One region of the Streptomyces sp. NPDC029836 genome, then DNA from elsewhere that is predicted to be linked to it. Evidence: riboswitches for the same ligand, from Rfam matches in the RefSeq annotation. Region 1 holds a riboswitch; each other region holds the start of a gene.
The links. Region 1 has a riboswitch for cobalamin ahead of ACZ4XJ_RS06060 (cobalamin biosynthesis protein). Riboswitches for the same ligand answer to the same signal wherever they lie in the genome.
Positions count from the first base shown of each region.

Region 1 (7,290 bases):
TGACCTGCTCCCACCCCTCCTTGGCCGCCTGCTCGTTGTCGAGCTGGGCGTCGCGCTGGACCCAGGACCAGCCCTCGCCCATCTTGTGCCAGACGACGCTGCCGCCCTTGCCGGTCTCCCCGAGCGCCTTCAGCGCGTTCTCCTCGCCGACCTTCCACTTCGCCGACTTGACGAACTGGAACACCCCGATCGGCCAGCCCTGGTTCCAGGCGCGCAGCGCCAGCCCGAAGGCGGCCGTCGACTTGCCCTTGCCCGGGCCGGTGTGGACGAAGACGAGCGGCCGGTTGCGGCGCTGACGCGTCGTGAGCCCGTCGTCCGGAACGACGGACGGCTGTCCCTGGGGCATTACGCGACCCTCCTGTTGCTGCTGTGCCCGGCGCTGGACGCCACCGAGGTACGTACGTTCTTCACGAGCCCGGCCAGCGCGTCGGCCCGCAGCCCGTCGAGGGTGACCGACGGACCACCGAGGTCCGCGGCCAGCACCCCGGCCAGCCCCAGCCGGACCGGGCCGGCCTCGCAGTCCACGACGACCGAGGTGACCCCCTCCGCGCGCAGCAGCAGCGCGGCCCGCTCGGACAGCTCGCGGGGCGTCCCCCCGACCGAACCGCCGACGCCGCCGGACGAGGTGGCCCGGCCGTCGGTGACGACCACGAGCAGCGGTCGCCGCGAGGGATCGCGCAGCCGCTCGATCCGCAACACCTCACGCGCCTTCAACAGCCCGGCGGCCAGCGGGGTACGACCCCCGGTGGGCAGCCGCTCCAGCCGGGTCGCCGCGGCGTCCACGGAGGAGGTCGGAGGCAGCACCAGATCGGCAGCCGCGCCCCGGAAGGTGACCAGACCGACCTTGTCGCGGCGCTGGTAGGCGTCGAGCAGCAGCGACAGGACCGCACCCTTGACCGCGCTCATCCGCTGCCGGGCGGCCATCGAACCGGAGGCGTCGACCACGAACAGCACGAGGTTGCCCTCGCGGCCCTCCCGGGTCGCCTGCCGCAGGTCGTCCTTGCGGACCACCAGACCGGTGCCGCTGCGCCCGCGCGTCCGCTGGTGCGGGGCCGCGGCCTGCACGGTCGCCGCCAGGTGCAGCTTCGTCAGCTGCCCCCGGGGCCGCCGGGCGCCGGTGGTCCGGCCGTGCGCGGTACGGGCGCGCGAGCGCCGCCCGGCCGCGCCGCCCTCGCCGAGGCCGGGCACGCTGAGCATCCGGGTGCGGAACGGCTCGGAGGCCCGTACGGCGGCCTGCTCGGGCCCGTCCGGGCCGGCGTCGCCCCGCGCGGGCTGCGGCTCCGACGGCTGCTGCTCCGCCGGCTCGGCGTCGGGGGACCCGGGGTCCGCGGCGTCCTCGGGCGCGGGCGGAGCAGGCTCCCGCGACGGACCCGGACCCTCGTCCTGCGGGGGAGCGCCCCCGCCGTCGGGACCGCCGTCCGGACCGCCCTCGGGGCCGTCGTCGTCCGGGCCCCCGGGCTCCGGGTCGGGCTCGGGCTCCTGGTCCGGCTCCTCGTTGGGGAAGCGGTCCAGGATCTCGTCGAGCATGTCCTCGTCCAGGCCGGGCGCGTCGAACGGGTTGCGGCGGCGCCGGTGCGGGAGCGCCAGCAGGGCCGCCTGCCGGACGTCCTCCTTGCGCACGACCGTGCGCCCCGCCCACGCCGCCAGGGCGGTCGCCGTACGGGCCATCACGATGTCGGCGCGCATGCCGTCGACCTCGAAGCCGGCGCAGGTGGCGGCGATCCGCAGCAGCGCCGTGTCGTCCAGCACCACCTTCGGGAGCAGGGCCCGCGCGGCCACCACCCGGGCCCGGACCTCGCGCTCGTCCCCGGCCCAGCGGCCGGCGAAGCCCGCGGGATCGTCCTCGTACGCGAGCCGGCGGCGGACCACCTCGACGCGCAGGGCGGGTTCGCGGGACGCCGCGACCTCCACGGTCAGCCCGAACCGGTCCAGGAGCTGCGGGCGCAGCTCGCCCTCCTCGGGGTTCATGGTGCCGACGAGCAGGAACCGGGCGTCGTGGCGCACCGAGACGCCCTCGCGCTCCACGTACGAGGCGCCCATCGCGGCGGCGTCCAGCAGAACGTCCACGAGGTGGTCGTGCAGGAGGTTGACCTCGTCGACGTAGAGGATTCCCCGGTGCGCGTCGGCGAGCAGGCCCGGCTCGAAGGCCTTCACGCCCTCGGACAGGGCCCGTTCGATGTCGAGGGCGCCGACGAGCCGGTCCTCCGAGGCGCCGACCGGAAGCTCCACCATCCGCGCGGGACGGGCGCTGCCGGGTCCGGGCTCGTGCGGGCCGTCCGGGCAGGCCGCATCGGGGGCGGCGGGCGCGCACGAGAACCGGCAGCCGGGCACGACGTCCACCTGCGGCAGCAGCGCGGAGAGCGCGCGCACGGCGGTGGACTTGGCGGTCCCCTTCTCACCGCGCACGAGCACGCCGCCGACCGCCGGGCTGACGGCGTTCAGCAGGAGCGCCAACCGCAGGTCGTCCTGCCCGACCACCGCCGTGAACGGGAAGTGGGTGCTGCTCATCCGCTGATCACTCCTTCGAGTGGACTGTGCCGGTCGCCCGTCGCGCCGCGCCGGCCGTCGGCCATGGGGGTCTTGTGTTCCCGGTGCGTCCGGGGCCGGTCCCGGCGCGGGGCCGTCACGGCGCACCCGGCGGCAGGAACGGCAGCCCGTCCGGGACGCCCGACTCGACGAGCCGCAACAGCTCGGCGGTGTCGGCGTGTTCCTCGATCAGGTCGCCCAGCAGGTCGAGCTGTTCCTCGCGGAGCAGCCCGAACGAGGTGTCCGGGGCGGGCACGAACCGGCGCCCGGCGGCCGCGGCCACCTCGCGCAGGAAGGCCCGCCGGAAGCCGTCCGACTCCAGCGAGCCGTGCCAGTGGGTGCCCCACACGGCGCCGACGCGACAGCCGTCGAGGAACGGATCCCCGCCCAGCACCTCGGCCACGCCGTGGTGGATCTCGTACCCCTCGACGGGCTCGCCCAACGCCGAGCCGACCGGCCGGGCCAGGGTCTTCTCCCGGGCGAAGCGGACCCGTACGGGCAACAGCCCGAGGCCGTCCACCGCGCCGGCCTTCGACTCGACCTCGTCCTCGATGTGCTCGCCGAGCAGTTGGAAGCCGCCGCAGATGCCGAGCACCGGCCGACCCTCGGCGGCCCGCCGCAGCAGCGCGTCGGCGAGCCCCCGTTCCCGCAGCCAGGCGAGCGCCTTCACGGTGCCGCGCGTGCCCGGTACGACGACCAGGTCGGCGTCGGCCAGCTCCTCGGCCCGGTCCACGAACCGTACGACCACGCCCGGTTCGGCGGCGAGGGCGTCGACGTCGGTGAAGTTCGACATGAGCGGCACCGCGCACACCGCGACCCGCAGCACGTCCTCACCGACCGGCGGGGCCACCACGGACTCCCGCACGGTGCCGCGCAGCGACACCCGCAGCCCGTCCTCCTCGTCGATGCCCAGCCCGTGCCGGAACGGCAACACCCCGTACGTCGCCCGCCCGGTGAGCCCGCGCAGCATCTCCAGGCCGGGCTCCAGCAGGGATACGTCACCCCGGAACTTGTTGACCAGGTAGCCGGCGATCAGCGACTGGTCCTCGGGGGACAGCAGCGCGGTGGTCCCGAAGAAGGACGCGAACACGCCGCCCCGGTCGATGTCGCCGACCACGACGACGGGGAACCGCGCGGCCCGCGCGATGCCCATGTTCACGATGTCGGTCCGGCGCAGGTTGATCTCGGCCGGACTCCCCGCCCCCTCGCAGATCACGGCGTCATACGTGCCCCGCAGCTGCTCCAGGCAGTCCGTGACGACGCCGAGGAGCTGCTCCCGGTGACCGCCGGACACGGGCGACCCGGGGAGCCGGTCGGGGCCCGCCGTGCCGAAGAACCCGCGCGCGCTCATCTCGCCCACCGGCTTGCCGAGCAGCACGACCTGGCTGCTGCGGTCGCTGCCGGGCTTGAGCAGCACCGGGTTCATCAGGGCCGTCGGCTCCACCCGGGCCGCCTGGGCCTGCATGGCCTGGGCCCGGCCGATCTCGGCGCCCTCACGGGTCACGAACGAGTTCAGCGACATGTTCTGCGCCTTGAAGGGGGCCACCTTCACCCCCTGGCGGACCAGCCACCGGCAGATGCCCGCCGTGACCACGCTCTTGCCCGCGTCCGATGTGGTGCCGGCGACCAGCATTCCGCCGCCGCGCCTCGCGCCGCTCATCCGCGCCGCCCCTTCCGCCCGGTACGGGCCACCAGCAGCCGGGCCGCGACGCAGGCGCCCAGCGCCAGCCAGGTCACCCGCCGCGACAGGCGCACGGCCCGTTCGATGTCGGCGACCTCCACGGGCCGCCCGGTCTCCCCGTTGAGCACGGCGCGGTGCTCGGTCCGGCCGCCGTAGGACAGGGTTCCGCCGAGCCGGACGCCGAGCGCCCCCGCGAAGGAGGCCTCCACCGGTCCGGCGTTGGGGCTGGGGTGGGCGGCGGCGTCGGCGCGCCAGGCGCGGACGGCTCCCCGCCGGTCGGGACCGGCCACGACGGCGGCGAGCGCGGTCAAGCGGGCCCCGGGCCAGCCGGCCACGTCGTCGAGGCGGGCGGAGGCCCAGCCGTAGCGCAGGTGGCGGGGCGACTTGTGGCCCACCATGGCGTCCAGGGTGTTCACGGCGCGGAAGGCCAGCAGCCCGGGGACCCCGGCGACGGCTCCCCACACCAGTGCCCCGACGACCGCGTCGGAGGTGTTCTCGGCGACGGACTCCACGACGGCCCGGGCCATCTGCTGCCCGTCCAGGGACTGGGGGTCGCGGCCGCACAGGTGGGGCAGCCGCTCGCGGGCGACGTCGGTGTCCCCGACGGCGAGCGCCCCGCCGATGGCACGGGCCTCCCGCCCCAGCGAGGTGCCCCCGACGACGGCCCAGGTGGCCGCGGCGGTCAGGGCGACGCGGGCGGCCGCGGGCCGCGCGCGCACGGCGCGGGCGGCCAGTGCGCCGACGGCGGTCGCGCCTCCGGCGCACACCAGGGTGTGGAGGACGCCGCGGGCGCGGTCGTCGCGCCACAGGGCGCGTTCGACGGCGGCGGCGGCTCTCCCGAAGGCGGCCACGGGGTGCCCTCGGCGCGGATCCCCGAGGATCCGGTCGCCGATCAGGCCCGCCGTGGCGCCGTACGCGAAGACGCGATCGGCACGCATGGTGGCAGGTATGTCCTCACTCAGGGTCCGCGCCCTGGTTCGACGTGTCCGGCGGCGAGAGTTCCTGGCTCCCGGGGCGCGCACGGTGTGTGCGCCCCGGTGACAGTGGCGGGACCGCGCCGGATTCGCACCGGACTTCCTCTTCCATGCCGCCGTATTGGCTCGCGCAGTCCACCACGCACCGCGAACGCCCGTCAACTTGCCGTTGACCTGGGGCGGGTGCGGGACGGGGGGCGGGGCGGGGTGTGCGCCGGGGCATGCGAAAGCTCCCCCCGGAGACCGGAGGGAGCTTCGGACGCACCGTCTCAGGCGACGATCAGGTAGATCCCGTACGACACGGCGGCCGCGCAGAGCGCGAAGCAGGCGTAGGCACCGCTGCGGGCCATGACCGCGGCGCCACCGCGCTCGGTGGCGGCCTCGTGCTTGGACAGGCCCACCAGGCCCAGGGTGAACAGGGCCACGAGGGCGACCGTGGCGGTGAGGCTGACTCCGAAGACGGAGCCCAGTGATGCCCAGTCGATCTTCATACCGCTGATTCCTCTGTCGTTCTCGGGGTCAGACCGCCGCGGCCGGAGCCGCGGGGGTCGTGGTCGAGGCCGGGATGGTGGCCTTGAGGTCCTCGTCGGTCACGGCGGCGGTGGTACCGGCCGCGGCGGTGGTCGGCGGGACGGTGACGGCGGCCATGGCCGTGGTGACGACACCGGGCTCGTCCGTCGCGCCGGGGGTCTCCAGCTCGTTGACGTTGGTGTGGTCGACGACCTGACGGCGGGAGATGACCCAGATGGCGAAGCAGGAGGCGACCAGGAAGACCGTGACGGCGGCGATCCCGATGTCACCGGTGCGCATGACCAGTTCGGCGACGGACGCGACGAGCGCGGCGGCCGGCAGGGTCAGGCCCCAGGCGATGAACATGCGGGTGGCGGTGGACCAGCGGACCACGCCGCCCTTGCGTCCCAGGCCCGCACCCATGACGGCGCCGGAGCAGGCGTGGGTGGTGGAGAGGGAGAAACCGAGGGTGGAGGAGGCCAGGATGACGCTCGCGGCCGAGGTCTGGGCGGCGAAGCCCTGCTGCGGCTGGAGGTCGGTGAGGCCCTTGCCCATGGTGCGGATGATGCGCCAGCCGCCCAGGTAGGTGCCCATCGCGATGGCCAGACCGGCGGAGACGATGACCCAGACCGGCGGGTTGGCGCCGGCGGGCAGGGCGTTGCCGGCGATCAGCGCCAGGGTGATGATGCCCATCGTCTTCTGCGCGTCGTTGGTGCCGTGCGCGAGGGAGACGAGACCGGCCGAGGCGATCTGACCGGCGCGGTACCCCTTGGCGGAGGTCTTCTCGCCGACCTGGTTGCCCAGCTTGTACGTCAGCTTCGCGGCCAGCATGGCGGCCACACCGGCGACGAGCGGGGCGGCGATCGCGGGGATCAGCACCTTCGTCACGACGACGCTGCCGTTGACCGCGTCGAGGCCGGCGGAAGCGACCGCGGCGCCGATGAGGCCACCCATGAGGGCGTGGGAGGAGCTGGAGGGCAGTCCGACCAGCCAGGTGACGAGGTTCCAGAGGATCGCGCCGACCAGGGCGGCGTAGATCACCTCCGGCTGAATGCCTTCCTCGTTGACCAGGCCCTTGGAGATCGTCTTGGCGACCTCCACGGACATGAAAGCGCCGACGAGGTTCAGCACGGCGGACATGGCGACCGCGGTCTTGGGCTTGAGGGCGCCGGTCGAGATGGTGGTGGCCATCGCGTTGGCCGTGTCGTGGAAACCGTTCGTGAAGTCGAACACGAGAGCGGTGATGATCACGATCCCGAGGAGAAGCGTTATGTGCTCCATTTACCCAGGCTTCTGTTTGACGTCATTGGCTCGGCGACCGTAGGCAACCTGGATGAACGGAAGGTGAACTGAGTTGGGCGGTGCGGTGTCTCGGTGCGGGTCACGATCGGGACCTACCTCCCGGTTCCTCCGCGAATATAGCGATTCATGCACGTCAGAGCGGGGCGAACACGCCTCTTCCGGAAGGATTTCCGCCGGCGGTCCATGCCCGGCGGGGCGGTGAAGAGACTCAGATCACGCGCCGGGGCCCCCTCTCCGGCGCCCGTCGGATCCGCTCCGGCCACCGCCGCGACCGGGTTCCGGTGGAGTCCCGTTCGC
Region 1 is NZ_JBVHZI010000002.1:57,709-64,998, reverse strand. Features, by position in the region: gene cobO (cob(I)yrinic acid a,c-diamide adenosyltransferase) at 1-346, opposite strand, end outside; gene ACZ4XJ_RS06070 (putative cobaltochelatase) at 346-2,508, opposite strand; gene ACZ4XJ_RS06065 (cobyric acid synthase) at 2,624-4,186, opposite strand; gene ACZ4XJ_RS06060 (cobalamin biosynthesis protein) at 4,183-5,145, opposite strand; cobalamin riboswitch at 5,182-5,336, opposite strand; gene ACZ4XJ_RS06055 (hypothetical protein) at 5,451-5,672, opposite strand; gene ACZ4XJ_RS06050 (inorganic phosphate transporter) at 5,701-6,972, opposite strand.

Region 2 (7,290 bases), on a different contig from region 1:
CCCGTAGATTCCCTGCGCTTCAGCAGATGATCGACGAGGGGACGAGGATCATGCCGGAACCGGACGCAACAGGGACAGACCGGACTCCACCACCGGGAGGTGCGGCGAGCCCGGGCGGCAGGCCCGACTCGCCCTCTCCGTCGGGCCGCCTCTCCCCTCAGCAAATCGCCGTGTGGGCGCTCGTGGCCCTGATCGGAGCCATCGGCTGGGGCGTGCTGGCCCTCTCGCGGGGCGAGGAGATCTCGGCCGCCTGGCTGCTCGCGGCCGCGCTGGGCTCGTACGCCATCGGCTACCGCTTCTACGCGCGCTTCATCTCGCGGCGCGTCCTGAGGGTCGACAAGACCCGGGCCACCCCCGCCGAACGCCTCGACAACGGTGTCGACTTCCATCCCACCGACCGTCGGGTGCTCTTCGGCCACCACTTCGCGGCCGTCGCCGGCGCGGGTCCGCTCGTCGGTCCCGTGCTCGCCGCGCAGATGGGCTACCTGCCGGGCACCATCTGGATCGTCGTCGGCGTCATCTTCGCCGGCGCCGTCCAGGACATGGTGACGCTGTTCTTCTCCACTCGCCGCGACGGCCGTTCGCTCGGCCAGATGGCCCGGGACGAGATAGGGCCGGTGGGCGGAGCCGCCGCCCTGGTCGCCGTGTTCGCCATCATGATCATCCTGCTGGCGGTGCTGGCCCTCGTCATCGTCAACGCCCTGGCGCACTCCCCCTGGGGCGTCTTCTCCATCGGCATGACCATCCCGATCGCCCTCTTCATGGGCGTGTACCTGCGCGTGCTGCGGCCGGGCCGGGTCACCGAGGTCTCCGCCATCGGCGTCGCGCTGCTGCTGCTCGCCATCGTCGCGGGCGGTTGGGTCGCCGAGTCCTCCTGGGCGGACACCTTCACCCTGGAGAAGGAGACGCTGGTCGTCTGGATGATCGCCTACGGCTTCGTCGCCTCGGTGCTGCCGGTGTGGTTGCTGCTCGCGCCCCGCGACTACCTGTCCACCTTCATGAAGGTCGGCACGATCGCGCTCATGGCGCTGGGCGTGGTCATCGCGATGCCGACGCTGCAGATGCCCTCGGTCACCGACTTCGCGGCACGGGGTGACGGACCGGTGTTCGCCGGCTCGATGTTCCCCTTCGTCTTCATCACCATCGCGTGCGGGGCCCTGTCCGGCTTCCACTCCCTGGTCGCCTCCGGCACCACCCCGAAGATGATCCAGAAGGAGACCCAGGTCCGGGTCATCGGCTACGGCGCCATGCTCACAGAGTCGTTCGTCGCCATCATGGCCGTCATCGCCGCCTGCATCATCGAGCCCGGCCTCTTCTTCGCCGTGAACTCGCCCCCCGGCGTCATCGGCACCACGGTCGAGACCGCCTCCGCGGCCGTCTCCAACTTCGGCTTCGCCATCAGCCCGGACGCCCTCGCGCAGGCCGCGAAGGACGTGGAGGAGAGCAGCCTGCTCTCCCGTACGGGTGGCGCGCCGACCTTCGCACTCGGAATGTCGGAGATCTTCTCGGCCGTCATAGGCGGCGCCGGCATGAAGGCGTTCTGGTACCACTTCGCCATCATGTTCGAGGCCCTGTTCATCCTGACCACGGTCGACGCGGGCACCCGCGTGGGCCGGTTCATGCTCCAGGACACCCTCGGCAACGTGAACAAGTCCTTCAAGGACGTCAGCTGGAAGCCGGGCGTGTGGCTCGCGAGCGCCGTCGTCGTCGGCGGCTGGGGCTACTTCCTGTGGGTCGGCGTCAAGGACCCGCTGGGCGGCATCAACCAGCTGTTCCCGCTGTTCGGCATCGCGAACCAGCTGCTCGCGGCGGTCGCGCTGGCCGTCTGCACGACCCTGCTGGTGAAGTCCGGGCGACTGAAGTGGGCCTGGGTCACCGGGGTCCCGCTGGCGTGGGACGTGGCCGTCACCCTCACCGCCAGCTACCAGAAGATCTTCTCCGAGGACGTCAAGGTCGGCTTCTTCGCCCAGCGCGACAAGTACCAGACGGGCATCGACGCCGACAAGGTGCTGCCGCCCGCCAAGACCATGGACGAGATGCACACCGTGGTCACCAACGCCACGGTCGACGGCGTCCTGTCGGTGCTGTTCGCGGTCCTCATCATCATCGTGCTGGTGGACGCGGGCCGGACCTGCTTCAGGGCGATCGCCCACCCCGAGTCGGTCCGCCTCTCCGAGGTCCCGTGGTCCGAGTCGAAGATCGTCGCCCCGGCCGGGCTCATCGCCACGGCCGAGGAGAAGGCCGAACTGGCGGCGGCCGGCCTCGACAGCGGCGGCGGCAAGGTCAAGGAGCCCGTCGCGTGAACACCGCGCGCGCGGTGGGCGGACTGCGGGAGGCGCTGGCGAAGGCCCGGTACTACGTACGGGAGTTCTCCGGCGAGGCGGCGTACGACCGCTACGTCGCCCACGCCCGGGCCCACGACCCGCAGGCCGGGGTCATGACCCGCCGCGCCTTCGAACGGGCCCGCACCGACGCCCGCGAGGCGGACCCCCGCGAGGGCTTCCGCTGCTGCTGAGCACCCCTGGGAAGGGCCCCGCCACCCCCGGCGGGGCCCTTCCGCGTGAGCGGGTCGCCCGGGCCCCGCGTCCGTCCCGCACACTCGACGCATGGACATGACGATCAGGGCGGCGCTCCCCGCCGAGTACGAAGAGTTGGGCGACATCACCGCGCTGGCCTACCTCGGGGACGGTCTGCTCGACGGCAACCCCGACGGCTCCTACGAGCGCGCGCTGCGCGACGTCGCCGGCCGCGCCGGGGAGGGCGAGGTGCTCGTCGCCGTGCTCGACGGGCGCCTGCTGGGCGGTGTGACGTTCGCCCCGCCGGGCAGCCCGCTCGCCGACATAGCCGGCCCCGGCGAGGCCGAGTTCCGGATGCTCGCGGTGGCCGCCGCCGGCCGGGGCAAGGGCGCCGGCGAGGCCCTCGTACGGGCCTGCGCCGAGCGGGCCAGGTCCCTTCCCGGAGTGACCCGGCTGGTGCTGTCCACCCAGCCGCAGATGCCGGCCGCGCACCGGCTGTACGGCCGGCTGGGCTTCGTCCGCACCCCCACCCGGGACTGGTCCCCGATGCCCACGGTGCCGCTGATCACCTACGCCCTGGAGCTGTACGCACCCGAGCAGTAGCCACCCCGACACAACATGTGGGGGCTACCGCAACGGGCCGCCCCCACATGTATGCTCATGCCTGCTGTCGCCGCAGGGGAATCCGGTGCGAATCCGGAACTGTCCCGCAACGGTATGAAGTGCACCCATTGGTGCGTCCGCAAGTCCGAGGACCTGCCGACAGCGCGCCCGGCTCGACCGAACCGGGTGCCGACACGTCCGGGCCTCGCGGTTGGGCCGGTGGACGCCACGCGGTGCACGTACCGCCTGCCCTGTCCGGGCCGGTGCGTGGCCTTCCCGCGTGCGCCCGCTCTCCCCGCCCCGTCGAAGACCGGGCCGAGTGAGGGAGAGCTCCCCCCGTGACCATCGCGCCCGCCGCACCGCGCGCCGAGTCCGCCCAGTCCGCCAACGAGGCCGCGCTCGCGCCCGAGGGCCCGGGGACCGCACTGCTGCGCACCCTCACCGAACTCACCGCCGACCTGCCCGACACGGACCCCGGCCGGGTCGCCGCCGCCGCCCTGCGCGGCCGCAGCTCCGTCGCCGACGAGGCCGAACTGCGCGGGCTGGCCACCGAGGCCGCGGCCGGTCTGATCTCCGAGGACCCGGCGTACTCCCGCCTCGCCGCCCGGCTGTTGACCCTCGCCGTCGCCGACGAGGCCGCGGGCCAGGGCTCCTCCTCGTTCGCCGGGTCCGTCGCCGTCGGCCACCGCGAGGGCCTGATCGCCGACCGCACGGCCGCGTTCGTCGCGGCCCACGCCGCCCGGCTGAACTCGCTGGTCGAGCACGCCCTCGCCGAGGGCGCCGACGACCGCTTCGGCTTCTTCGGCCTGCGCACCCTGCACAGCCGCTACCTGCTGCGCCACCCGATCACCCGCCAGGTCATCGAGACCCCGCAGTACTTCATGCTGCGCGTCGCCTGCGGTCTCGCCGCGGACGACAGCGTCCAGGCCGTCGAGGAAGTGGCCTCGCTCTACCGGCTGATGAGCCGCCTCGACTACCTGCCGTCCTCCCCCACGCTCTTCAACTCCGGCACCCGGCACCCGCAGATGTCCTCCTGCTACCTGCTGGACTCCCCGCTGGACGAGCTGGACTCGATCTACGACCGCTACCACCAGGTCGCCCGCCTGTCCAAGCACGCCGGCGGCATCGGCCTGTCGTACTCCCGCATCCGCGCCCGCGGTTCCCTGATCCGCGGCACCAACGGCCACTCCAACGGCATCGTCCCGTTCCTGAAGACCCTCGACGCCTCCGTCGCCGCGGTGAACCAGGGCGGCCGGCGCAAGGGCGCCGCCGCCGTCTACCTGGAGACCTGGCACGCGGACATCGAGGAGTTCCTGGAGCTGCGCGACAACACCGGTGAGGACCAGCGCCGCACGCACAACCTGAACCTCGCGCACTGGGTGCCGGACGAGTTCATGCGCCGGGTGAACTCCGACGGCCAGTGGTCGCTGTTCTCCCCCGCCGACGTCCCCGAACTCGTGGACCTGTGGGGCGACGCCTTCGACGCCGCCTACCGCAAGGCCGAGGCGGACGGCCTGGCCCGCAAGACCATGCCCGCCCGCGACCTGTACGGCCGGATGATGCGCACCCTCGCGCAGACCGGCCAGGGCTGGATGACCTTCAAGGACGCCTCCAACCGCACGGCGAACCAGACCGCCGAGCCGGGCTCGGTCGTCCACTCCTCGAACCTGTGCACCGAGATCATCGAGGTCACCGACGACGGCGAGACGGCCGTCTGCAACCTCGGCTCGATCAACATGGGCGCCTTCGTCGTGCGGGGGGCCGACGGCGGGGAGATCGACTGGGAGCGCCTGGACGAGACCGTCCGCACGGCCGTGACCTTCCTCGACCGCGTGGTGGACATCAACTTCTACCCGACCGAGCAGGCCGGGCGCTCCAACGCCCGCTGGCGTCCGGTGGGTCTGGGCGCGATGGGCCTCCAGGACGTCTTCTTTCAGCTGAAGCTGCCCTTCGACTCCCCCGAGGCGAAGGCGCTGTCCACGAAGCTCTCCGAGCGCATCATGCTCGCCGCGTACGAGGCCTCCTGCGACCTCGCCGAGCGCAGCGGCCCGCTCCCGGCCTGGGAGAAGACCCGTACCGCCCGCGGTGTCCTGCACCCGGACCACTACGACGTCGAGCTGAACTGGCCCGAGCGCTGGGACGCCCTGCGCGCCCGCGTCGCGAAGACCGGCATGCGCAACTCGCTGCTCCTGGCCATCGCGCCCACGGCGACGATCGCCTCGATCGCGGGCGTGTACGAATGCATCGAGCCGCAGGTCTCCAACCTTTTCAAGCGCGAGACCCTCAGCGGTGAGTTCCTCCAGGTCAACGCGTACCTGGTGAGCGAGCTGAAGCGGCTCGGCGTGTGGGACGCGCAGACCCGCGAGGCGCTGCGCGAGTCCAGCGGCTCCGTGCAGGGCTTCGGCTGGATCCCGGCCGAGGTGCGCGAGCTGTACCGGACCGCGTGGGAGATCCCGCAGCGCGGGCTGATCGACATGGCGGCCGCCCGTACGCCGTTCCTCGACCAGTCCCAGTCGCTGAACCTGTTCCTGGAGACGCCGACCATCGGCAAGCTCAGCTCGATGTACTCGTACGCCTGGAAGCAGGGCCTGAAGACCACGTACTACCTGCGCTCGCGCCCGGCAACGAAGATCGCCCGCGCCGCGCAGGCCGCCGCCCCCGCGGCGCTCCCGCAGGCCGTGACCGACGCGGAGGCGCTGGCCTGCTCCCTTGAGAACCCCGAATCGTGCGAGGCCTGCCAGTGAGCACCACCGACAAGAAGAAGAACCTGCTGGACCCGGGCTTCGAGCTGACGCTCCGCCCGATGCGCTACCCGGACTTCTACGAGCGCTACCGGGACGCGATCAAGAACACCTGGACCGTCGAGGAGGTCGACCTCCACTCGGACGTCGCGGACCTCGCGAAGCTGACGCCCGGTGAGCAGCACATGATCGGCCGGCTGGTCGCGTTCTTCGCGACGGGCGACTCGATCGTCTCGAACAACCTCGTGCTGACGCTGTACAAGCACATCAACTCCCCGGAGGCGCGGCTGTACCTGTCGCGCCAGCTGTTCGAGGAGGCCGTGCACGTCCAGTTCTACCTGACGCTGCTCGACACCTACCTGCCCGACCCGGACGACCGCGCCGCCGCGTTCGACGCGGTCGAGGAGATCCCCTCGATCCGCGAGAAGGCGCAGTTCTGCTTCAAGTGGATCAACGAGGTCGAGAAGCTGGACCAGTTGGAGACGCGGGCCGACCGCCGTCGTTTCCTGCTGAACCTGATCTGCTTCGCGGCGTGCATCGAGGGCCTGTTCTTCTACGGCGCCTTCGCGTACGTGTACTGGTTCCGTTCGCGGGGCCTGCTGCACGGTCTGGCGACGGGCACCAACTGGGTGTTCCGCGACGAGACGATGCACATGAACTTCGCCTTCGAGGTCGTGGACACCGTCCGCAAGGAGGAGCCGGAGCTCTTCGACGACGCCCTCCAGCAGCAGGTCACCGACATGCTGAAGGAGGCCGTGGAGGCGGAGCTGCAGTTCGGTCGTGACCTGTGCGGCGACGGTCTGCCGGGCATGAACACCGAGTCGATGCGCGAGTACCTGGAGTGCGTCGCGGACCAGCGTCTGGTGCGCCTCGGGTTCCCCGCGGTGTACGGCTCGCAGAACCCGTTCTCGTTCATGGAGCTCCAGGGCGTCCAGGAGCTGACGAACTTCTTCGAGCGCCGCCCGTCGGCCTACCAGGTCGCGGTCGAGGGCACGGTCGACCTGGACGAGGACTTCTAGTACGGCCGCGCACCCCCGCTGTGACGGGAGCCGGGACGCGAGGCGATCGCGTCCCGGCTCCTTCGCGTTCCGGGGCGGGGAGGGCGTCGGCGGCGCTCAGTGGGCGAGGCGCCCCCGGCGCCGGACGAGGGGCCGTCGGCCGGGCCGGACCGGGGCCGGTGTCCGTCCGCCCGCCTTCTGGCGCGGCAGCCACACGACCCGGTGCTCCACGGCCCGCAGCTGCTGGTCGACGCGCCGCTCGCGCAGAACCCCGTACAGGCTGGGGGCGAGGAGCAGGGCGGCGACGGCGAGGACGGCGAGGTAGCTCAGGAACGTGTTCATGTCTCCACTGTCACCCCGTCGATGGAACCCGGCCAGTGGCAGGACTGTCATCGAAGAGCGAATTACTGCCACACTGGGGCCATGCTGAGG
Region 2 is NZ_JBVHZI010000005.1:382,368-389,657, reverse strand. Features, by position in the region: gene ACZ4XJ_RS18270 (carbon starvation CstA family protein) at 51-2,303, shown strand; gene ACZ4XJ_RS18265 (YbdD/YjiX family protein) at 2,318-2,515, shown strand; gene ACZ4XJ_RS18260 (GNAT family N-acetyltransferase) at 2,607-3,119, shown strand; cobalamin riboswitch at 3,171-3,294, shown strand; gene ACZ4XJ_RS18255 (ribonucleoside-diphosphate reductase subunit alpha) at 3,458-5,863, shown strand; gene ACZ4XJ_RS18250 (ribonucleotide-diphosphate reductase subunit beta) at 5,860-6,879, shown strand; gene ACZ4XJ_RS18245 (hypothetical protein) at 6,976-7,200, opposite strand; gene ACZ4XJ_RS18240 (helix-turn-helix domain-containing protein) at 7,282-7,290, shown strand, end outside.
Region 2: linked by a shared signal. The riboswitch ahead of ACZ4XJ_RS18255 (ribonucleoside-diphosphate reductase subunit alpha) and the one ahead of ACZ4XJ_RS06060 (cobalamin biosynthesis protein) in region 1 are both predicted to bind cobalamin.

Region 3 (7,290 bases), on a different contig from region 1:
GGTTGCGGGTGGCGCGCAGGCCCCCGCCCCGGGCGAAGAGGAGGTCCGTCATCGGCATCTTGACGTGGTAGGCCGCCACGGAGGACGGCACGTCGAGAATGCTCGGGGTATCCACGAAGAAGGGCAGCTCCGCCGCCATGTAATCGAAACAGACCTGCAACTGCGCGTCGGTGATGGATTCACCTTCCGGCAACTTGGATCCGACGAAATGGAGAGCCATTTCCTCACAACCCTTGCGGAATGCGTCATCCGTCTCCAAGAAATGGAGCACGCGCCGGTGCAGAAGTTGGTACACGGGGTTCGACTCGAACTCCGAAAGCGCCCTCACGCGGATCTCGGCCTGTTGAGGTCCTGATTCCTCCACGCCTTTGAGAATCCTCCTCCGGACCGCCTTGATCTCTTTCGCCGCGCGCTTCTCCGCATGCTCCGGGGTGTAGCCGAAGGCGGCGAACATCCGGTCGACGTGGAGGTCCGCGTAGACGAAGTCGACCTGCGCGAAGCGGGTCGTGGCCCATCGGGCGAGACTGGACACGCGCTCGGCACTGAAGTAGCTGTTGCCAGGACTCACTCCGATGAGCACATGGTCGCCGTCTTCCCAGATATGGCGGCAGGTGCGGGTGAAGGGCAGAACTTCGAATGATGCGTCAGCTGTGATCGTCACCTGTGTGATCGCCCTTGTTGCCGCTTGTCCCTGGGAGCCCTGCGCTCCCGGTGTGGCGGCAATGTCTGAACGTTATGCCGTGATCCCGGAGCGTGACAAGTGGCGGCCGGATTTCTTGGCCGGAATTATCGCTTCCGCGTTACGGAAGAGTAATTGAATTTGTTTCTGCCGACCGAACGGGACCCGCGGGACGCGGCCCGCCCGGCGGCCGCTACCCTGAGCCGGTCAACAAGCACCAAGAAGGGGTGGACCCAGTGGCGGACATCGAGAGCGCACGGGCGACGTTCGGCAGGTTCGACGCGGACGGCGACGGCTTCGTCACGGCCGACGAGTACAGCGCGGCCATGAAGGCCATGGGCGACGCGTTCGTCACCGGCGCCGTCGCGGACGCCGTCGTCGCCTCCAAGGACGCGAACGGCGACAAGCTGCTCAGCTTCGACGAGTTCTGGGCCTCCGTCAACAAGTAGGCCCGCGCGAGGCGAGCCGGCCCGCGAGCCGAGCCGGTCAACGCCCGCCCACCGCCCCCGCCCGCCCCGGCGGGGGCGCGTCAGGCCGTGTCCCGGCCCTGCGGCGGGGCGTCCGGCCCCGTCATGCCGTCGACCTCGGCCAGCGCCTCCTCCAGCCAGCGCAGCCAGAACGTCTCCAGGGCGATGCCCCCGTGCAGCACGAGCCGGCGCAGCCGGTCCTCGACGGCGTCGCGGCCCGGCGGGAAGTCCTTCGCCTCGATGGCCTCGTACGTCTCCAACTGCCCCTGGTGCAGCTCCAGATGCCGCCGCAGCTCGGGCAGCAAACCCTGCGGCCCCACGACGCCCGCGGCCCGGATGCGCAGCAGCAGCGGATCCCGCATCGGCTTGGGGTCCTGGCTCTCGCCGACCCACCGGGCCAGCTCCGCGCCACCGGCCGGAAGTACCTCGTACTCCTTCTTGCGGCCCCGCAGCGGCACCTCGCCGGGCAGCGCCCGGATCAGCCCCGCCTCCTCCAGCCGACCCAGCTCCCGGTAGATCTGCTGGTGCGTCGCGGACCAGAAGTACCCGATCGACCGGTCGAACCGCCGGGTCAGCTCCAGCCCCGACGAGGGCCTTTCGAGCAGGGCGGTGAGGATGGCGTGCGGGAGCGACATGCCGCCATCCTAGGGAGGCCCGGCGCGGCTCAGCGCCAGGCGGCCAGGGCCTCGGGGACGCGCGGGCCCGGGGAGTCCTCGTCCAGCAGGCCCCGGGAGCGCAGGAAGGCCGTCACGGCCGGCGACCAGGCCTGGCGCAGGCCCGCCGAGGCCAGCAGCTCCGGGTCCGACAGCAGGGCCGTCGCCGGCCCGGTGCGGATGCCCGCCGGGGTCAGGACGGCCGCGTCGTCGGCCCAACGGACCGCGAGGTCCACGTCGTGGGTGGCCATCACCACCGTCGTGCCCGCCCGCCGCAGCCCCGCCAGGACGTCCAGCAGCCGTTCCTGGCCGTCCGGGTCCAGGCCGGCCGTCGGCTCGTCCAGGATCAGCACGCGCGGCGCCATCGCGACCGCGCCCGCGATGGCCGCGCGCTTGCGCTGCCCGTACGAGAGCAGGTGCGTGGGACGGTCCCGCAGCGCGGTGATGTCCAGGGCGGCCAGCGCCGAGTCGACCCGCTCGCGGACCTCCGGGGCGGCCAGCCCCAGGTTCATCGGACCGAAGGACACGTCCTGTTCGACGGAGGCCGCGAACAACTGGTCGTCCGGGTCCTGGACCACCAACTGCACCGACGTCCGCAGCCGGGTCAGACCGGTCCGGTCGTAAGCCACCACCGCCCCGTCCAGCCGCAGTTCGCCCGAGCCGGGCCGCAGGCCGCCGCTGAGCAGCCGCATCAGCGTGGTCTTGCCGCTGCCGTTGCGGCCCAGCAGGACCAGCGCACGGCCCGGCGCGATGGCGAAGTCCACGCCGGCGAGGACGGCGGGACCGTCCTCGTAGGCGTAGCCCGCGCCGACCAGCTCCACCAACGGGGTCACGGACACAGCTCCTTCAGTACGAGGGTCAGGCCGACCAGGGAGGCCGGCAGGGCGGCGGACGCCGCCAGGAACCGCCGGGACAGGGTCGCCTCGGGGACGAGCACCCGCAGCGCGCCGTCGTAGCCGCGCCCGGCCAGCCCCTCCTGGAGCCGGCCGGCGCGGTCGAAGGCCCGTACGAACGAGGTCGCCGCGAGCGCGGCCAGCGAACGCCACACCGCGGCCCGGTTCGTGTGCCCGAGGCGGGCCGCCTGGGCCCGGCGGACCTGGGCCATGGAGTCGAGCAGCAGGAACCCGATCCGGTACATGACCAGGGCCACGTCCACGACCGGGGCCGGCACCCCGGCGCGCACCAGCCGGGGCAGCACGTCGGAGACCGGGGTGGTGAAGGCGAACAGCAGCACCCCGAGCGAGGCCGCCGAGGTGCGCAGGAGCAGCTCGGCGGCGTGCCGGGGCCCGTCGGGGGCGAGCGAGACGAATCCCGACGGGCCGCCCAGGGACACCAGCAGCGGCAGCGCGCCCGTGCAGCAGAAGCCGAGCGGGACCCGGAAGGCCCGCCACAGCTGTCGGCCGGCCACCCCGGCGGGGCCGAGCAGCACCGCCAGGGTCGCCGCGGCGACCAGCGGCCCGCCGGGCCAGGGCGGCAGGCACACGGCGGTGACCGTCAGCCCCAGCCCCAGCAGGGCCTTCTCCAGGGGATGGCGGCGGCGCCAGCGACTGCCGTGCGCCGCCACGTCGATCGGCAGCACCGCGCTAGCGCTCCGCGCCGGCCGCGCCGGCCGTACCCGGGTCGGCGCCGGTCCCGGCGCCCGTCCCGCTCCCGCCGTCCGCCCCGGCCGCGAGCGCCGCGCCCTGGCGGCGCCCCTTGCGCACGCCGAAGTAGTACGCGAGCACGCCCGCGCCCAGCGCCGCCTGGAGGGCGAACAGGGCCGACTCGATCTCGCCCGAGGGGGGTTCGTACAGGGGGGAGAACCAGGGTTCGTAGTCCGGCTTCAGCTCGGTGATGGCCGCCTCCGCCTGCGCGTCGGCGCCGGCGAACGGCTCCTCCTTGCCGTCCCCGAGTCCCAGCGCGAGCGGGAGCACGGCCAGCGCCGCCACCAGGAGCAGCAGCAGGGTGTTGATCTTCGCGTTCCTGGTCATCGGGCCGCCGCCTCCTGCTTCGTCGTGGTACCGGTCAGCCGGGCGACGCCCAGGCGCACCAGGTCGGACCTGCTCGACTGCATCAGCAACCGCACCACGAGCACCGTCAGCAGCCCCTCGCTGATCGCGAGCGGGATCTGGGTGAGGGCGAAGATGCCCGCGAACTTCTCCAGCGCCCCGACGAACCCGCTGGCCGGGTCCGGGAACGCCATGGCCAGCTGGACGGAGGTCACGCAGTAGGTGACGAGGTCGGCGAAGAAGGCGCCGAAGAAGACGGTCACCATCAGCGGCACGTCGAACTTCTTCAGCAGCCGGTAGACCCCGTAGCCCGCCCAGGGGCCGGCGATGGCCATCGAGAAGACGTTGGCGCCGAGCGTGGTGAGCCCGCCGTGCGCCAGCAACAGGGCCTGGAACAGCAAGGTGATCGTGCCGAGGACCGCCATGATCGGTGGCCGGAACAGGATGGCTCCCAGTCCGGTGCCGGTGGGGTGCGAGCAACTCCCCGTCACCGAAGGGATCTTCAGGGCGGAAAGGACGAAGGTGAATGCTCCGGACGCCCCGAGCAACAGGGTGCTCTCGGGATTGGCCTTCACCTCGCGGGTGAGGGCGCGGACGCCGTGGACGACGAAGGGAGCGGATGCGGCGCCCCAGGCGACCGCGTGCAAAGGGGGCAGGAACCCCTCGGCTATATGCATGAGTAGAGAGACCTCTCCAGCACCTCGTGGATGGACGACGCGCCTCGGCCGGTCTCCTGGCTCACGGGTACTGATGCCCTGACTCCGCCTTCCCGGGGCCGTGCGGTCTCCCGCGCGGAACCCAGTGGCTTCCCGCAGGAATGGAGCCGGACTTCCCGATCACAGTGGCGAGGGCCGCACCGGTTTTCCACCGGTTTCCCGAACACCAAGGCCCGCTGACAGTAGTCGGCCGCGCGGACCGGTAACAACCCGGCCCCGCCGGCGGGGGTGACCCGGGCGGGTGCGGCCCGATGGCGGCCGGGGCGGGGGCGTCCTACCCGGCCGGCCTCGACCCGTGACGGCGAAGGGGGCCCGGGGTGTGCGACACCCCGGGCCCCCGACCGCGCGTCGGACCCGTCAGGTCAGCACGTGTTGGGGTGCGAGACGTCCACCACGACCCGTTCCGGGTTGTGCAGGACGGTGACGCCGTAGGTCGGCTTGGTGTCGAAGGCGGCGCCGAAGGTCACGTACCCCTCGTAGTCGCCCGTCATGGCGAGACCCTTGAGCTTGGACAGGTAGATCTTCTGGAGCCGGGGGCCCTGGTACACGTTCTGGCCCGCGTCGTCGTGCCCCGCGGCCGGGTTCAGGCGGATCTCCAGGAAGTACTTCCCGGCCAGCGGCACGGGCTTGCCCGAGCCGTCGTAGACCAGCTTGGGAACGGGGCTGACGTTGACCGTCGGGACGTAGCCCTGGAGGTCGATCACGATCCGGTCGAAGGTGCAGTGCCCGCCCCAGCGGGCGTTCACGACGAGCGGAGTCTGGGTGTTGGTGGTGGAAGCGGCGGCGGAGGCGGCGGTGGCCGGACCGGCGAGCGCGAGTCCGGCGGTGAGCAGCGCGCCCGTGGCCAGGGCCGCGATCCGCCGACGACGAGGACGAAGCAGGTGACGCATGACGTTCCCCCGATTCTTCAGAGACGGGGACAGGGTTGTCATCGGGTAGGACACCCGAGGGGCGCCCACGGTTGCACGCCGGCGCCGCCCCGTTTCCGCCCGCTGCGGAGGCCCGCGGCCGGCGCGGCGCGCCCGGCGGCCGGTCAGTGCGCCAGCAGGGCGCTCACCTCGGCGTCGAGGTCGTAGTGGCGGCGCTCCTGCCCGCGCGGGACCAGGGCGGTCATCCGGCGGCACAGCTCGCGGACGTCCTTGGCGCGGGCGGAGACCACGCAGTTCTGCAGGCCGTTGCTGAAGGCGAGGAGGACCCGCGGCTCCGAACCCTGTCGGCGGGGCCACACCTGTATGTCCCCCTCGCCCGTCGCGGTGGCCTCCCCGTCGAGCAACAGCTCCCGGGAGAACACCCAGCGCGCCAGGTGGACCCCCGCGCCGCGGAAGTCCACGGCCAGCTCGTACGGCCGGTCCGTGCGGTAGACGAAGACCCCCTGCAGGGGGACGGACGCGGGCGCCGCCTCCAGTCGGAGCGGCAGGACGCGGTGCTCGGTGACGGAGGTGTGCAACGGATGAGCCTTCCTCTCGAACGGGGTCTTCCGGGGCCCTTCCGGCACGCCGGCCGACCCCCTCGGCCCGGCCGGGCGCCGAAGGTCCCGAGCCGGACGGGCCCCTGGACCCGTCTTCGCCGCCCGCGGGCAGCCGCATGCCGACCAGGGCGGACGCCCCGGCGCCGAGCGCGCCGACCAGCAGCAGGGCCGCGTCCGGGTTGACGTACGGGGGCTCGCGGCGGTGACCGGTCCGACCAGCCCGACCGTGGTCGGGGCGGTCGGTTCGTGCCCATCGAATGACCGCGAGGCATGCGGGCTTGGAGCCCAGTGCGATGTTTCCACGCTTCCCCCCTCGCCGGTACGCGAGATCGTAGCCGCCCCCTGCGACGCCCCTGCCCCGCCCCTGGTTCCGTACGCGGAAGAGCCCGCCCTCCGGCGGGGAGGGCGGGCTCTCGGGGCGCGGCGGCGGGCGGCGCGGTCGCCGGGCGGTGGTTCCGCCCGTCACCATCGCCGCCGGCCGGTCAGGTCCGGTCGGCGCCGGTCAGCACTCGATGACGTTGACCGCGAGGCCGCCGCGGGCGGTTTCCTTGTACTTGACCTTCATGTCCGCGCCGGTCTCCTTCATGGTCTTGATGACCTTGTCGAGGGAGACCTTGTGGCTGCCGTCGCCGCGCATGGCCATCTTCGCGGCGGTGACGGCCTTCACGGCCGCCATGCCGTTGCGCTCGATGCAGGGGATCTGGACCAGGCCGCCGACCGGGTCGCAGGTCAGCCCCAGGTTGTGCTCCATGCCGATCTCGGCGGCGTTCTCCACCTGCTCCGGGGTGCCGCCCAGGACCTCGGCGAGGGCGCCGGCCGCCATCGAGCAGGCCGAGCCGACCTCGCCCTGGCAGCCGACCTCGGCGCCGGAGATCGAGGCGTTCTCCTTGAACAGCATGCCGATCGCGCCCGCCGCGAGGAGGAAGCGGACCACGCCGTCCTCGTCCGCGCCCGGCACGAAGTTCATGTAGTAGTGCAGGACCGCGGGCAGCACCCCGGCCGCGCCGTTGGTCGGGGCGGTCACCACGCGCCCGCCCGCCGCGTTCTCCTCGTTGACCGCCATCGCGTAGATGGTGGTCCACTCGCTGCGGTGCATCATCGGGTCGCCCTCGGTGCGCAGCTGGCGCGCCGTGGAGGCGGCCCGGCGCTTGACCCGCAGGCCGCCCGGCAGGATGCCCTCGCGGGACATGCCGCGCGCGACGCAGGCCTGCATGACCCGCCAGATCTCCAGGAGGCCCTCGCGGATCTCCTCCTCGGTGCGCCAGGCCTTCTCGTTCTCCATCATCAGGGAGGAGATCGACAGGCCGGTCTCGTTGGCG
Region 3 is NZ_JBVHZI010000006.1:299,532-306,821, reverse strand. Features, by position in the region: gene ACZ4XJ_RS20100 (tRNA-dependent cyclodipeptide synthase) at 1-661, opposite strand, end outside; gene ACZ4XJ_RS20095 (EF-hand domain-containing protein) at 916-1,128, shown strand; gene ACZ4XJ_RS20090 (PadR family transcriptional regulator) at 1,209-1,781, opposite strand; gene ACZ4XJ_RS20085 (energy-coupling factor ABC transporter ATP-binding protein) at 1,811-2,638, opposite strand; gene cbiQ (cobalt ECF transporter T component CbiQ) at 2,629-3,378, opposite strand; gene ACZ4XJ_RS20075 (energy-coupling factor ABC transporter substrate-binding protein) at 3,383-3,769, opposite strand; gene ACZ4XJ_RS20070 (energy-coupling factor ABC transporter permease) at 3,766-4,464, opposite strand; cobalamin riboswitch at 4,494-4,689, opposite strand; gene ACZ4XJ_RS20065 (AMIN-like domain-containing (lipo)protein) at 4,866-5,393, opposite strand; gene ACZ4XJ_RS20060 (SsgA family sporulation/cell division regulator) at 5,537-5,950, opposite strand; gene ACZ4XJ_RS20055 (L-serine ammonia-lyase) at 6,474-7,290, opposite strand, start outside.
Region 3: linked by a shared signal. The riboswitch ahead of ACZ4XJ_RS20070 (energy-coupling factor ABC transporter permease) and the one ahead of ACZ4XJ_RS06060 (cobalamin biosynthesis protein) in region 1 are both predicted to bind cobalamin.